Regions from separate parts of the Actinomadura gamaensis genome, predicted to be linked through region 2. Evidence: riboswitches for the same ligand, from Rfam matches in the RefSeq annotation. Region 2 holds a riboswitch; the other holds the start of a gene.
What was found. Region 2 has a riboswitch for ZMP and ZTP ahead of ACFPCY_RS17865 (serine hydroxymethyltransferase). Riboswitches for the same ligand answer to the same signal wherever they lie in the genome.

Region 1 (6,994 bases), on a different contig from region 2:
GGTCCGGGCATGACTGCCTGCTCACACATGCCGCCGGGCAAGGGCGAGGGCCGCCCCCGGCGAACCGGTGGCGGCCCTCTCGCGGCCGGACGAGATCGTTCCTACACCGAACCATCTCGCTCCCGCCCGCGTGCGTGGCGTACCTCTCAGGCGAGGGTCTCCAGGGCGCGGTTGAACGTGGCGGACGGACGCATCACGGCCGCGGCCTTCGCCGGGTCCGGACGGTAGTAGCCGCCGAGGTCGACCGGGGAGCCCTGGACGGCGAGCAGCTCGTCCACGATGGTCTGCTCCTGCTCGCCGAGCGTCTTGGCGAGCGGGCCGAACGCCGTCGCGAGCTCGGCGTCCTCGGTCTGGTTGGCCAGCTCCCGGGCCCAGTACAGGGCCAGGTAGAAGTGGCTGCCGCGGTTGTCGATGCCGCCGAGCCGGCGCGTCGGGGACTTGTTCTCGTTCAGGAACTCGGCGGTGGCACGATCCAGCGTGTCGGCGAGGATCTGCGCCCGCGCGTTGCCCGTGGAGCGGGCCAGGTGCTCGAAGCTGGCGGCCAGCGCGAAGAACTCGCCCAGGCTGTCCCAGCGCAGGTAGTTCTCCTTGACCAGCTGCTGCACGTGCTTGGGCGCCGAGCCGCCCGCGCCCGTCTCGAACAGGCCGCCGCCCGCCATCAGCGGGACGATCGACAGCATCTTGGCGCTGGTGCCCAGCTCCATGATCGGGAACAGGTCGGTCAGGTAGTCGCGCAGCACGTTGCCGGTGACCGAGATCGTGTTCTCGCCGCGCCGGATCCGCTCCAGCGAGTACTTCGCGGCCTCGACCGGGGACTTGATCTCGATGGTCAGGCCCTCGGTGTCGTGCTCGGCGAGGTACTTGCCGACCTTCTCGATCAGGACGGCGTCGTGCGCGCGGTCGGCGTCCAGCCAGAACACGGCCGGGTCGCCGGACAGGCGGGCGCGGGTGACGGCCAGCTTGACCCAGTCGCGGATCGGGAGGTCCTTGGTCTGGCACATCCGGAAGATGTCGCCCGCGGCGACCGGCTGCTCCAGGACCACGCCGCCCTGCTCGTCCACGACGCGGACGGTGCCGTCGGCGGGGATCTCGAAGGTCTTGTCGTGGCTGCCGTACTCCTCGGCCTTCTGCGCCATCAGGCCGACGTTCGGCACCGAGCCCATGGTGGCCGGGTCGTACGCGCCGTTGGCCTTGCAGTCGTCGATGACGGCCTGGTAGACGCCGGAGTAGGACGAGTCGGGGATGACGGCGAGGGTGTCGTGCTCCTGGCCGTCCGGGCCCCACATGTGGCCGGAGGTGCGGATCATCGCGGGCATGGAGGCGTCCACGATGACGTCGCTCGGGACGTGCAGGTTGGTGATGCCGCGGTCGGAGTCGACCATGGCCAGCTCGGGGCCGGCGGCGAGCTCGGCCTCGAACGACGCCCTGATCTCCGCGCCCTCGGGCAGCGCGTCCAGCCCGGACAGGATGGCGCCGAGGCCGTCGTTCGGGGAGAGCCCGGCCTTCGCCAGCGTCTCGCCGTAGGTCTCGAACGTCTTAGGGAAGAACGCCCTGACGACGTGGCCGAAGATGATCGGGTCGGAGACCTTCATCATCGTGGCCTTGAGGTGGACCGAGAACAGCACGCCCTCGGCCTTGGCGCGCGCGATCTGCGCGTTGAGGAACTCGCGCAGCGCCGATACTCGCATGACCGACGCGTCCACCACCTCGCCCGCGAGCACCGGCACGGCCTCGCGCAGCACGGTGGTGGAGCCGTCCTTGCCGACCAGCTCGATGCGCAGCTCGCCGTCCGCCGGGACGACCGCGGAGGTCTCGGTGGAGCGGAAGTCGTCGGCGCCCATCGTCGCCACGTCGGTCTTGGAGTCGCCGCTCCACGCGCCCATGCGGTGCGGGTGGGTGCGGGCGTACTGCTTGACGGCGGCGGGGGCGCGCCGGTCGGAGTTGCCCTGGCGGAGCACCGGGTTCACGGCGCTGCCCTTGACCCGGTCGTAGCGGGCGCGGACGTCGCGCTCCTCGTCGGTCTTCGGGTCGTCGGGGTAGTCGGGCAGCGCGTAGCCCTGCTCCTGCAGCTCGGCGACGGCGGCCTTGAGCTGCGGGATGGACGCCGAGATGTTCGGCAGCTTGATGATGTTGGCCGCGGGGGTCTCGGCCAGCTCGCCGAGCTCGGCGAGCGCGTCACCGATGCGCTGCCCCTCCTCGAGGTACTCCGGGAAGGCGGCGATGATCCTGCCCGCGAGGGAGATGTCGCGGGTCTCGACCCCGACCCCGGCGGTCGAGGCGTAGGCCTCGATGACGGGCAGGAACGAGTAGGTCGCCAGGAGCGGAGCCTCGTCGGTATGCGTGTAGATGATCGTCGAGTCTGTCACCCGGACACTCCCTCACTTCATGGCGGCATCTTTGCTCGATATCAAGATATCCGGTGTTCAACCCGCCTCCGGACGACGGATGGTGTAGACCAGCGGGCACGCCTCGGGCCGCCCCCCGGCACATGCGCCGACCTGGGAAAACCCCGGAAAAATCAGCGGTGACGGTGAGTGGTTCGCCGCTGCCGGAGGGTCAGCGCGGGACGACCAGGGCGGTGACCGCGATGGCCACCGCGAACCCGGCCATGATCGTGACGTCCAGCCAGCGCTTGCGGGTCTCCAGCATGCCGACCTGGCTCGGCGGCAGCACCAGCCGCGCGAGCGCGCCCAGCAGGACGGCGGCGGCGAGCAGGCCCGAGCCCTTGCGGAAGTAGTGCAGCGCGCACAGCACCAGGCCGCCGCCGACCCCGGCGAGGACGATCAGGTACGGGAGCTGGCCGAGCCAGTTCGGCCCCACCCCGCCGCCGCGCGGCGTGCGCCGTCGCCGGTGCAGTTGCGTGCTCATGCCGAAGTGCCCCTCGTCCGGACGGTCCGTTCCGATCCCGGCGCGCGTCGGGCACGCCGGTCGGCGCGCCGGCGTGCGGCACGCCGAGGTGATCCGTGCTCCCGCCTTCCACCGTAGCGCCGAACGGGCCGGGTGACGACGGCCGCGCCGGCGGGGAGCCGGTGGCCGGGGCGCGCGGAACCGGGCAGGCGGGAACGCCGGACCGCGGGGACGCGGCCGTGGAACGGCGGGCCTGCGGCCGTGGAACGGCGGGTCCGAGGGCGCGGAGGCGGGGTGGGTGCCGCCGTCGAACGCGTTCTTGGACCGTTCCACGACCTCCGGATAACGCCCGACGAACCCTATTTACGACGAAAACCGGAGAACACGGAAACCCCTGTGCCATCGGCCCTACTCACCGGTAGGAGGGTGTGACGATCACCGGCACGGGTAACCCGGCAGACAGGGGTCGCTAACTAGCTGGGAGGACTGCCGTGGAGGGGCCGTTCATGCGGATCGAGGACAGCGGACTGGTGATGCCGCTGCGCCCCGACGTAACGACGGTCGGCCGAGGGCGAGGAGTCGACATCCGCCTCGACGACCCGAGTGTGTCCCGTTTGCACGCAGAGATCGTTCGGCGCGGCCCGTACGTGTACGTCGTCGACATGGGGCTGTCCCGCAACGGGACCCGTGTCAACGGCCGCCCGATCGCGCGCCGTGTCCTGGAGGACGGCGACGTCGTGAGCTTCGGCACGGCGCGCTGCCGGATGGGGGGCATCCCCCGCGAGGAGGTCGATCCCGACGTCGAGCTGCGGCGCGCCGTGGCTCCGGAGCTCACCCGCCGCGAGGTCGACGTGCTGACCTCGCTGTGCCGCCCCGCCCTGTCGGACGAGGCGTTCGTCGCTCCGGCCACCGCCCGCGAGATCGCCGCCGACCTGGTGGTCACCGAGGCCGCCGTCAAGCAGCACCTGCTGCGCCTCTACCAGAAGTTCCGCATCCCCGAGGGCGCCAACCGGCGCACCCGGCTCGCCAACGAGGTCATCGCCATGGGACTGGTCCGGCCGCTGCCGCCGGTGCACGTCCCGCAGCAGGGCCGGCCCCCCGTGGACGGCCGTGCCACCGGCGAGATCCGCCGTCCGGTCCCGCCCCAGGGCGCGACCCACGGCCACCCTCTGAACGGCGGTCCCGGCCGCCATACCGCCGCCGCCCGGAGGGCTAGCTAGGACGAGGCGGTGTGATCACGCGGTCGCCCCGGGCCCGGCAGCGCACCAGGGCGACCGTGCTTCCCCCCGCCGGGGGTCGTGAGACCCCCGGCGGGATCACCGCCGCACAGGCGGACTCACCGTCCGGAGATCAGGAGCGGGCGGATCGGAGCGGGCGGATCAGGAGCGGGCGGACGTCTCGGCCAGTTCCACGACGTTGGCCAGGAGCATCGCGCGGGTCATCGGGCCGACGCCGCCCGGGTTCGGGGCGACCCAGCCCGCGACCTCGCGGACGTCCTCGGCGACGTCGCCGGCGAGCTTGCCGTCCACGCGGGAGACGCCGACGTCCAGGACGGCCGCGCCCGGCTTCACCATGCCGGCGGTGATCAGACCGGGAACGCCCGCCGCCGCCACGATGATGTCGGCGTTGCGGGTGTGCGCGGCCAGGTCGCGCGTGCCGGTGTGGCAGAGCGTCACGGTCGCGTTCTCGGTGCGGCGCGTGAGCAGCAGGCCGAGCGAGCGGCCGACGGTGATGCCGCGGCCCACGACCACGACCTCCGCGCCCGCGATCGGCACGTCGAAGCGGCGCAGCAGCTCGACGATGCCCTTGGGCGTGCAGGGCAGCGAGCCCGGCTGCATGAGCGTGAGCCGGCCGAGGCTGATCGGCGCGAGGCCGTCGGCGTCCTTGGCCGGGTCGATCATCTCCAGCACGCGGAACTCGTCCAGGCCCTTGGGCAGCGGGAGCTGGACGATGTAGCCGGTGCAGGCCGGGTCCTCGTTCAGCTCCCGGACAGCCTGCTCGACCTCCCCCTGGGTCGCGGTGGCGGGCAGGTCGCGCCGGATCGACTCGATGCCGACCTCGGCGCAGTCCCGGTGCTTCATGTTCACGTAGGCGTGGCTGCCCGGGTCGTCGCCGACCAGGACGGTGCCGAGCCCGACGCTCACGCCGCGCTCCTTCAGCGCCGCGACGCGCACCGTCAGGTCGGCGCGGATCTCCGCCGCCGTGGCCTTGCCGTCCAGGATGTTCGCGCTCATTCGGTACCTCCGCGCGGATCTCGCCGAGTCCGCGCAGGGCGGCCCCGGTCTGCGAACCTCCGTCCACCCAGGCGCGCGGTGTCCGGACCGTCTCCGCTCCCCGGTGGTCGAATCCACCTTGTCTGCGCCAGTCGCGTCCCCCTCATGCTACCGGGCGGTTCGCCGGCGGGCGTTTCCCTTCCCGGGGACCTCCGGACGGGCGGGGTCGCGCGAGGGCTCCACGGAGTGGTTCCCGGGAATTGCGGCGAAGTGGCCGTTCCGGGCGTCTGCTCCCGGCCCTAGCGTCGGGGCCATGAACGACGCATGGTTCGATCGTCCCGTCCTGACCGGGCGGTACGTCCGGCTGGAGCCGCTGGCGGAGGAGCACGCCGAGGGCCTGTTCGAGGCGGGCAAGGACCCGGCCGTGTGGCGCTGGCTCAGCCACCGCCGCCCCGCCGATCTGGACGAGATGCGGGCGATCGTCGCGGACGCGCTGGCCGCCTGCGAGCGCCGGCAGCGGCTGCCCTGGGCGCAGATCGACGTGGCGACCGGCGAGGTCGCGGGCACCACGTCCTTCTACGAGATCGATCCCCGCAACCGGAACCTGTACATCGGGCACACCTGGCTCGGCGCGCGCTGGCAGCGCGGCGGCTTCAACACCGAGTCGAAGCTCATGCTCCTTGCGCGGGCGTTCGACGGCCTCGGCGCCCTGCGGGTCGGCTGGCACACCGACCGGCTGAACGACCGGTCGCGCGCGGCGATCGAGCGGCTCGGCGCGTCCTTCGAAGGCTTTCACCGGCGGCACCGGATCCGCCCGGACGGCACGCTCCGCGACACCGCCGTCTACTCGATGCTCGACACCGAGTGGCCGGAGGCCGGAGCGGCGCTGCGCGCGCGGCTCCGCTGAGCCTCCGGACAAGGGGTCAGTCCTGGTCGGGACGGCCGCGCCAGGCGATGATGCGGTCGGTGCCGTGCCAGCCGAGCTGGGCGGCGAGCATCGCCGCCGCCGCGGCGGCGAGGACGCCGACGAACTGGCGGGACTCCATGAGCAGGGCCGGGGCCTGGAGGACGGAGCCAAGCAGCCAGCCGACGAGGTGTTCCATGCGCGGATCTCCCAAGCGAGGGCCGCGCGACGGTCAGGAACGGGCAATGCGACGCGGCCTTCATCGAGGCTAAACGACGCGGAGAGTAAAACCTGCCACTTCGCCGAGACCCCGGCGGCCGGACGGCCGCCGGGGTCGTGGCATGCGACGCGCCGGTCAGTGGAAGAAGTGCCGGACGCCCGTGAAGTACATGGTGATCCCGGCCTTCTCGGCGGCCTCGATCGCCTGCTCGTCGCGGATCGAGCCGCCCGGCTGGACGACCGCGGTCACCCCGGCGTCCAGCAGGATCTGGAGGCCGTCCGGGAACGGGAAGAACGCGTCGGACGCGGCGACCGCGCCCCGCGCCCGCTCCTCGCCCGCGCGCGCCACCGCGAGGCGCGCCGAGTCGACCCGGTTGACCTGGCCCATCCCGACGCCGACGGTCGCGCCGTCCTTGGCGAGCAGGATCGCGTTGGACTTGACCGGACGGCACGCCTTCCACGCGAACGCGAGGTCGCGCAGGGTGGCCTCGTCGGCGGGCGCGCCGGTCTTCAGCTCCCAGTTCGCCGGGTCGTCGCCGGCGGCGTCCAGCCGGTCGACGGTCTGGATCAGCAGGCCGCCGTCGATCCGGCGCGACTCGGTCGGGTTGGCCGGGCCGTCCGGGCAGACCAGCAGCCGGACGTTCTTGAACCGCCCGGTGAGGACCGCCACGGCCTCCTCGTCGAAGGACGGCGCGATGATCACCTCGGCGAAGCTCTCGGTGATCTGCCAGGCCATCGCGGCGTCGACGGGCCGGTTCGCCGCGATCACGCCGCCGTAGGCGGAGGTCGGGTCGCACTCCAGCGCCTTGCG
Region 2 (6,994 bases):
CGCGAACATCGCCCGCTGGAGATCGACGGCGGCCTGGCGGCCGTGGCGGCGCGCGTACCGCTCGCGCGATCCGGCGATCTCCCCCACGACCCAGCCGCCATTGCGCCCGGACGCCCCGAACCCGGCGAACTCCTTCTCCAGCACGACGATCCGCAGGTCAGGTCGGGCGCGCTTGAGGTAGTAGGCCGTCCAGAGGCCGGTGTAGCCCGCGCCGACCAGGCAGACGTCGGCGGTGCGCGGGCCGGGCAGCGGCTCGCCCGGCGACGGCAGGCCGATCTCGCGGAACCAGTGCGACACCGAGCCGTTGCCGAACGCCTCGGACCGCGGAGCGGAAGACGCAGGGACGGCGGGAGAACCAGAAACGGCTGCGGGGCTCATGGCCCAATACTGCTGTATTCGCCAGCCTAAAGCATCTCTGGCGACGGATTCTGTTGCCTGCGCACGATACCGCGACGCGTTCCGAGCCACTGGACGCGGTCGATCGCGAAGATCGCGGTGCCGCCCGGGCCCATCCCCCGGTGCCGCATCCCGAGCTGCTGCGCGACCGCCAGCGATGACGCGTTCGCCATGTCGATCTCGGCGGTGACGCGGCGCAGCCCGGCGATCGTGAACGCGTGGCCGAGCACCGCCTGCCCCGCCTCGGCCGCGAGGCCCTGGCCCCAGCGGTCCGGCTCCAGGCTGTAGACCATCTCGACGTCGCCGCCCGCGTCCGGGCCGGACAGCCCGGCCACCCCGAGCAGCGAGCCGCCCGTCACCACGGCCTCCCCCAGCCGCCGGAAGGTCGGGCGCAGCGCCCACAGGCCGTAGCCCCGGGTGGCGAAGTCCCGCTGGCTGGCCGCGATGATCTCGGTGACCTGCTCGGCCGAGACCCGCCGGTCGTCGAACAGGTGCCGGCGGACGAGCGGGCCCGTCCAGTGCGCCAGCAGCGCCGCGTGGTCGCTCATGCTCACCGGGCGGAGCGCCAGCCGCCCGGTGCGCACCTCCTCGCTCACCGTCCGCGACGGCGGAAACCGCCGCCCGGGACGGACAGGACGCAGATCACTCACGGAACGGTAGGCGCTCGCACCGGACCGCTCAAGAGCGGCGGCGAAGGTGAAACTCTCACCTCACGCCGGTGTAGCGCTTCCGTAACACCGCGCGGCGACAGTGACCGGGTCGAACACCGCAGGGCCCATCGGAAGGGACCACAGGTCATGCCGCTGCTGCGCATCCGCACCGAGATCGAGGACCGCCCCGGCCGCCTCGCCGTCCTGACCGCGGCGCTCGCCGCGCGCGGCGCGAACATCCTCGGGCTGACCGTCCAGGTCGGGACCGAGGGCGTGGTGGACGAGTTCGTCGTGGACGTGCCGTCCGGCGGGGCGGGCCCGGACGAACTGGCCCGCGCCGCCGCCTCGGCGGGAGGCGTGCGCACGGCCGTCGTCCCCGCGCGCCCGCGCGAGCTGGTCGACGAACCGACCCGCGCGCTGGCCCTCGCCGCACGCGCGCGCGTCGAACCGCACGCGCTGCCCGAAATCCTGGCCGAGCTGTTGCGCGCGCACGAGGCCGCCTGGACGTCCGGCACGGCGGTCTACGACGACGAAGACGACGTGCTGACCGTCCGAGCGGGACGGCGGTCGGTGCGGTTGAGCCGTCCGGACCTGCCCTTCACCGCGACCGAGGCCGCCCGCGCCGACGCGCTCGTCCGCGCGGCACTGCCGGCCGAACCGCCGTCCGCCGCGTCGCAGCGCGTGACGCTGGCCGACGGGACGCGGGTGACCGTCCGGCCGATCGAGCGGGACGACGCCGGCGCCGTCCGCGCGATGCACGAGCGCTGCTCCCTCGACAGCAGGCGGATGCGGTACTTCAGCCCCAAGCCGTTCCCGCCGCGCGCGGCCGTCGAGCGGTTCTGCGAGCCGTGGCACGGCGTGACGCTGGTCGCCGAGGGCCCGGACGGCTCGGTGCTGGCGCTCGCCCACCTGATCCACGTGCTCGACCCGGGCGTCGCGGAGATGGCGTTCCTCGTCGAGGACGCCTGGCAGGGCCGGGGCCTCGGCCGCGCGCTCGCCGGGCTGCTCATCGTCCTCGGCCGCGAGCGCGGCCTGGTCGAGCTGCGCGCCACCGCGCTCAGCGAGAACGCCCGCATGCGCCGCCTGCTGGCCGGACTGGGCGGCCGGACGCGCCGCACCGAGGAACCCGGCATCGTGGAGGTCCGCCTCCGGCTGGACGGCCGTCCCGCGCGCCCCGAACCGCTCCGCGCGGGGCTGGCGTGAGGGCGAGGGAGGGGCGGCTGGCAGGATTGATCTGTGAGCGGCATCTACGACGACCCTTGGGCCTACGAGCTGGCGTGCTCGTTCCGCGACGTGTCCGCCGAGGTGGACGCGCTGCTCGGGTGGACCGTCCGGCACCGCTCGTCCGGTGCGGCGGCGCGGACCGTCCTGGAGCTGGCGGCGGGGCCGGCCGAGCACGCCCGCGAGTTCGCCCGGCGCGGGCTCGCCGCGACCGCGCTCGACCTGCACCCGGCGATGTGCGCCTACGCCGCCCGGCAGGCCAAGGACGCGGGCGTCGAGCTCGACGTCGTGCAGGAGGACATGACCTCGTTCGCGCTCGGGCGCCGGTTCGACCTGGTCGTGACCATGCTCGACTCGACGTCCCACCTGATGACGCTGGACGCGTTCGTCGCGCACCTCGACCGCGCCGCCGACCACCTCACCGCCGACGGCCTGTACGTGGTGGAGATGTCGCACCCGCGCGACCGGCTCACCGACGACCCGACCGTCGCCACCGGCTGGACGGTCGAGCGCGACGGACCGGACGGCCGCGTCGGGGCGACCGTCCGGTGGGGCGAGCCGTCCGACCGGCTCGACCCGGTCACCCAGATCGCCGACGACCACGTCACGATGACGATCACCCGGCCGGACGCGCCGGTCCGGGTGATCCGCGACGTGGTGCCCTACCGGTTCTGGACCGCGACCGAGCTGACCGCCGCCGTCCGGCTGTCCGGGGCGCTGGAGACGGTCGCCCAGTACGGCGACTTCGGCGACGTGGCGCTCACCGACGACGAGGCCTGGCGCATGATCACCGTCCTGCGCCGGGCCTGACCGGTCAGGGGGCGGGGGCCCAGCCGGGCATCGGGTGGCCGGCCATCAGCTCCCGGATCTCGGCGGCGACCCGCTCCACGACCGCCTCGTCGCCCTTGGCCGTCGCCTGGACGACCTCGTCGATCCACGCGGCGACCGGCTCCATGTGCCGCTCGGTCAGGCCGCGGGTGGTGATCGCGGCGGTGCCGATGCGCAGCCCGGACGGGTCGAACGGCTTGCGCGGGTCGAACGGGACGGCGTTGTAGTTCAGCTCGATCCCGGCCCGGTCGAGCGCCTGCGCGGCGGGCTTGCCCGCGACGCCCTTGTTCGTCAGGTCGATGAGGATCAGGTGGTTGTCGGTGCCGCCGGAGATCAGGTCGTAGCCGCGGGCGAGCAGCGCGTCCGCGAGCGCGCGGGCGTTCGCGACGATCTGCCGGGCGTAGGCCGGGAAGTCCGGACGCGCGGCCTCGCGCAGCGCCACCGCGATCGCGGCCGTGGTGTGGTTGTGCGGGCCGCCCTGGAGCCCCGGGAAGACCGCCTTGTCGACCGCCTTGGCATGCTCCTCGGTGGACATCACCATCGCGCCGCGCGGGCCGCGCAGCGTCTTGTGCGTGGTCGTCGTGATCACGTCCGCGTGGCCGACCGGGGACGGGTGCGCGCCGCCCGCGATCAGGCCCGCGATGTGCGCGATGTCGGCGGCCAGCACCGCGCCGCTCTCGCGGGCGATCTCGGCGAACGCCGGGAAGTCGATCGTGCGCGGGATCGCCGTCCCGCCGCACCAGATCAGCTTCGGCCGCTCGCGCAGCGCGAGGTCGCGCACCTCGTCCATGTCGACGCGGCCGGTGTCGGGGCGCACCCCGTACCGGACGGGGTTGAACCACTTGCCCGTGGCCGACACCGACCAGCCGTGCGTGAGGTGGCCGCCCATCGGCAGCGACAGCCCGAGGACGGTGTCGCCCGGGTTCAGGAACGCCAGGTAGACGGCCAGGTTGGCGGGCGAGCCCGAGTACGGCTGGACGTTGGCGTGCTCGACGCCGAACAGCGCCTTGGCCCGCTCGATCGCGGTCAGCTCGACCGGGTCGACGTTCTGCTGGCCCTCGTAGTACCGGCGGCCCGCGTAACCCTCGGAGTACTTGTTGGTGAGGACGCTGCCGGTCGCCTCCAGGACGGCCGGCGAGACGTAGTTCTCCGAGGCGATCAGCCGGAGCTTGTCGTGCTGGCGGCGTGCCTCGGCCTCCACCAGCCCGGCGATCTCGGGGTCCTCGGCGGTGAGGTGGGGGATCGACGGCTCGTGCATGGCTGCCTCCGCGAAGCTCGGGCCGGAGGCGCGGTCTCGGGCACCCCGGCCGTGATGAGGTGTCCCGTACACCCAGGCGCGCGGTGTGCGGCGGCGTTCGCTCCCCGGTGGTCGGATCCACCTTGACTGCGCCAGTCGCGTGCTGGTCATCATAGCGGTCCGCACCACCCCGCCCGGATGATCCTTTTTATGCCCGCCGGACCGGAAAGCCGCTAGGGTCCGGGGGATGCGTTCCGAACTCCCCCTCCGCAGGCCGGACGCGACCGTCCGGCTGGCCTGGCTGGACGCCCTGCGCGGCCTGGCCGCGATCACCGTGGCGCTGCACCACGCGACCTACCACTACATGCCGCACTTCCGCCGGACGCTGCTGGAATGGTTCGACCCCGGGGCGTTCGGCGTGCTGGTGTTCTTCCTCGTCAGCGGGTACATCGTGCCCGCCTCGCTGGAGCGGCGCGGATCGGTGCGGCGGTTCTGGACGGGCCGGGTCTTCCGGATCTACCCGCTGCTCGCCGCCGCGGTGGCGTTCGTGGTCGTCCTGCACGTGACGGGCCTGTACGAGCTGCGGGAGGGGCTCGCGACCGCCTACCACCCGGCCGTCGTGGCGCTGTCCCACCTCACGATGATGCAGGACCTGCTCGGAGTGCCGAGCGCGATCAACGTCCTCTGGACGCTGTCCTACGAGATGGCCTTCTACCTGCTGGTCGTGGCGCTGTTCTCGGTCGGCTGGCACCGGCGGTCGGTGGCGACGGCGTCCGCGCTGGCGGTCGCGGCGCCCGCGCTCGCGACGGTGCTGCCCGCCGTCGCGCTGTCGGGGCGGTTCGGTGAGGGACGGGTCTCGCTCGCCGCGTTCGTGCTGATGACGGCCGCGATCGGGCTGGCCTGCGCGCGCCGCTGGATGATCGCGCGGATCGGCGCGCTGCTCGGCGGCGCGCTCGCGCTCGCCCTCGTCCTGTTCAACGGGCGCGTCGACCCCTGGCAGGGCCTCGCGATCCTCGCCGTCATGTTCACCGGGACGGTCGTGCACCGCGCCGAACGGGGCCAGATCCGGCCCCGCACGGCCCTCGCCGTCTGCGCGCTGGTGCTGGCGAGCGCCGCCGGGACCGGGTTCTGGCGCTTCCACCACTACACCACCTGGGACACCGACCTCGGCGCGAAGCGCGCCTGGGCCCTCGCCGTCGTCGCGGCGTTCGCCGTCTTCGCGGCCGGGTTCGCGCTGCGGCACCGGCACGTCCCACGTTGGCTCGCCTGGCTCGGCGTCGTCAGCTACTCGGCCTACCTGCTGCACGAGCTGCTGCTGATGGTCCTCGACATGACCATCGGACGGCCCCACGACGACCAGCCGCTGCTGCTGGTCCCGTTCGTGGCGCTGCTGCTGGCGGCGAGCTGGGCCACGCACCGCTGGATCGAGAAGCCGGGCCAGCGCCTCGGCCGCGTCCTCGCCGGCCGTTTCGATCCGGCTCCGGCGCCGTCCGAGGGACGAGAGCAGAGCAGGGAGCAGGACGGCGCGTCCGTTCCGGCGCCGCGTCCGTCCCAGGCGGAGGTCACCAGCCCCTGAGCCCGCGCCCGCCGCTCCGGCGCCCCGGCCGAAGCCGGACGCGGAAAGGCCCGGTCCCGCTGCTCGGGTACCGGGCCGAAGGGGGCGGCGCGTCAGGAGCGCGCGGCCTCCATCGCGCGCTTGACGGCCTCGCGCTTCTGGCGGAGCTTGGCGAGGGCCTCCTCCAGGATCGCCTCGCCGTCGGCGTCGCTGCGCCGCTCCTTCACGTAGGCGAGGTGCGTCTTGTAGGGCTCGGTCTTCGGCGGGGCCGGCGGGTTGTCCTTGTCCTGCCCGGCGGGGAACCCGCAGCGCGGGCAGTCCCACGTGTCGGGGACCGCGACGTCGGTCGCGAAGCTCGGCCGGGTCTCGTGCCGGTTGGCGCAGTAGAAGGTCACCCACACGCGGGGCGCCGCGTCCCCGCGCTCGGCCTCACCCATCGGACCGGCTCCGACACGGCTGCCCCGAATCGCGTTGCCACTACCCACGGACTTACTCCTCGGTTGGTACGCCGCCGCCCGCGGTCGCGCGGTAGCTCTGGGGAGCCGGGCGGCGGCTCGGCGGTGTTAGGCGTTCTTGTTCGCTCTTGGTGCTGTGGTTCGCTCGGCGGGAGCGCGGCTCAGCCGACGCCCTTGTGCTTGAACAGCAGGCCGAGCACGATGATCGAGGCGAACCAGACCACTCCGACCCCGATGGTCAGCCGGTCCAGGTTCCGCTCCACCACCGACGACCCGCCCAGCGACGACGAGATGCCGCCGCCGAACATGTCGGACAGTCCCCCGCCCTTGCCCTTGTGCATCAGGACGAGGACCACCATCAGCAAACTCGTGATGATGAGCACGATGGACGTAGCGATGATCACAGTTGCGCGCCTTCTCTGGCCGTCCCCGCCGGGCGGGGCCTGTCTGATGTTGGGACGGAGGATCTAGCCGGGCGGTTTACCCGTCACCCCCGAAGGGTACGACGAACTCTCCGCTGGTTCGGCAAGAACCGGCGGGTCGAGACCGAATTGATCTCAACCACCGGCCGCCGACGGCGTCGGGTTCAGACCGGGAACTCCCGGTAACGGCAGATCTTGACGAACTCACCCGCGTCCAGACTGGCACCACC

Region 1: another riboswitch for ZMP and ZTP. It lies ahead of ACFPCY_RS25200 (bifunctional methylenetetrahydrofolate dehydrogenase/methenyltetrahydrofolate cyclohydrolase); the one in region 2 lies ahead of ACFPCY_RS17865 (serine hydroxymethyltransferase).

The regions. Positions count from the first base shown of each region.
Region 1 covers NZ_JBHSIT010000007.1:456,848-463,841, forward strand. The annotation lists gene ACFPCY_RS25185 (NADP-dependent isocitrate dehydrogenase) at 147-2,366, opposite strand; gene ACFPCY_RS25190 (DUF3017 domain-containing protein) at 2,557-2,868, opposite strand; gene ACFPCY_RS25195 (FHA domain-containing protein) at 3,339-4,067, shown strand; gene ACFPCY_RS25200 (bifunctional methylenetetrahydrofolate dehydrogenase/methenyltetrahydrofolate cyclohydrolase) at 4,227-5,081, opposite strand; ZMP/ZTP riboswitch at 5,140-5,226, opposite strand; gene ACFPCY_RS25205 (GNAT family N-acetyltransferase) at 5,374-5,967, shown strand; gene ACFPCY_RS25210 (hypothetical protein) at 5,984-6,163, opposite strand; gene purH (bifunctional phosphoribosylaminoimidazolecarboxamide formyltransferase/IMP cyclohydrolase) at 6,320-6,994, opposite strand, start outside.
Region 2 covers NZ_JBHSIT010000005.1:32,669-39,662, reverse strand. The annotation lists gene ACFPCY_RS17885 (NAD(P)/FAD-dependent oxidoreductase) at 1-378, opposite strand, end outside; gene ACFPCY_RS17880 (GNAT family N-acetyltransferase) at 405-992, opposite strand; gene ACFPCY_RS17875 (GNAT family N-acetyltransferase) at 1,194-2,249, shown strand; gene ACFPCY_RS17870 (class I SAM-dependent methyltransferase) at 2,283-3,077, shown strand; gene ACFPCY_RS17865 (serine hydroxymethyltransferase) at 3,082-4,353, opposite strand; ZMP/ZTP riboswitch at 4,417-4,502, opposite strand; gene ACFPCY_RS17860 (acyltransferase family protein) at 4,580-5,908, shown strand; gene ACFPCY_RS17855 (RNA polymerase-binding protein RbpA) at 6,001-6,372, opposite strand; gene secG (preprotein translocase subunit SecG) at 6,504-6,746, opposite strand; gene tpiA (triose-phosphate isomerase) at 6,929-6,994, opposite strand, start outside.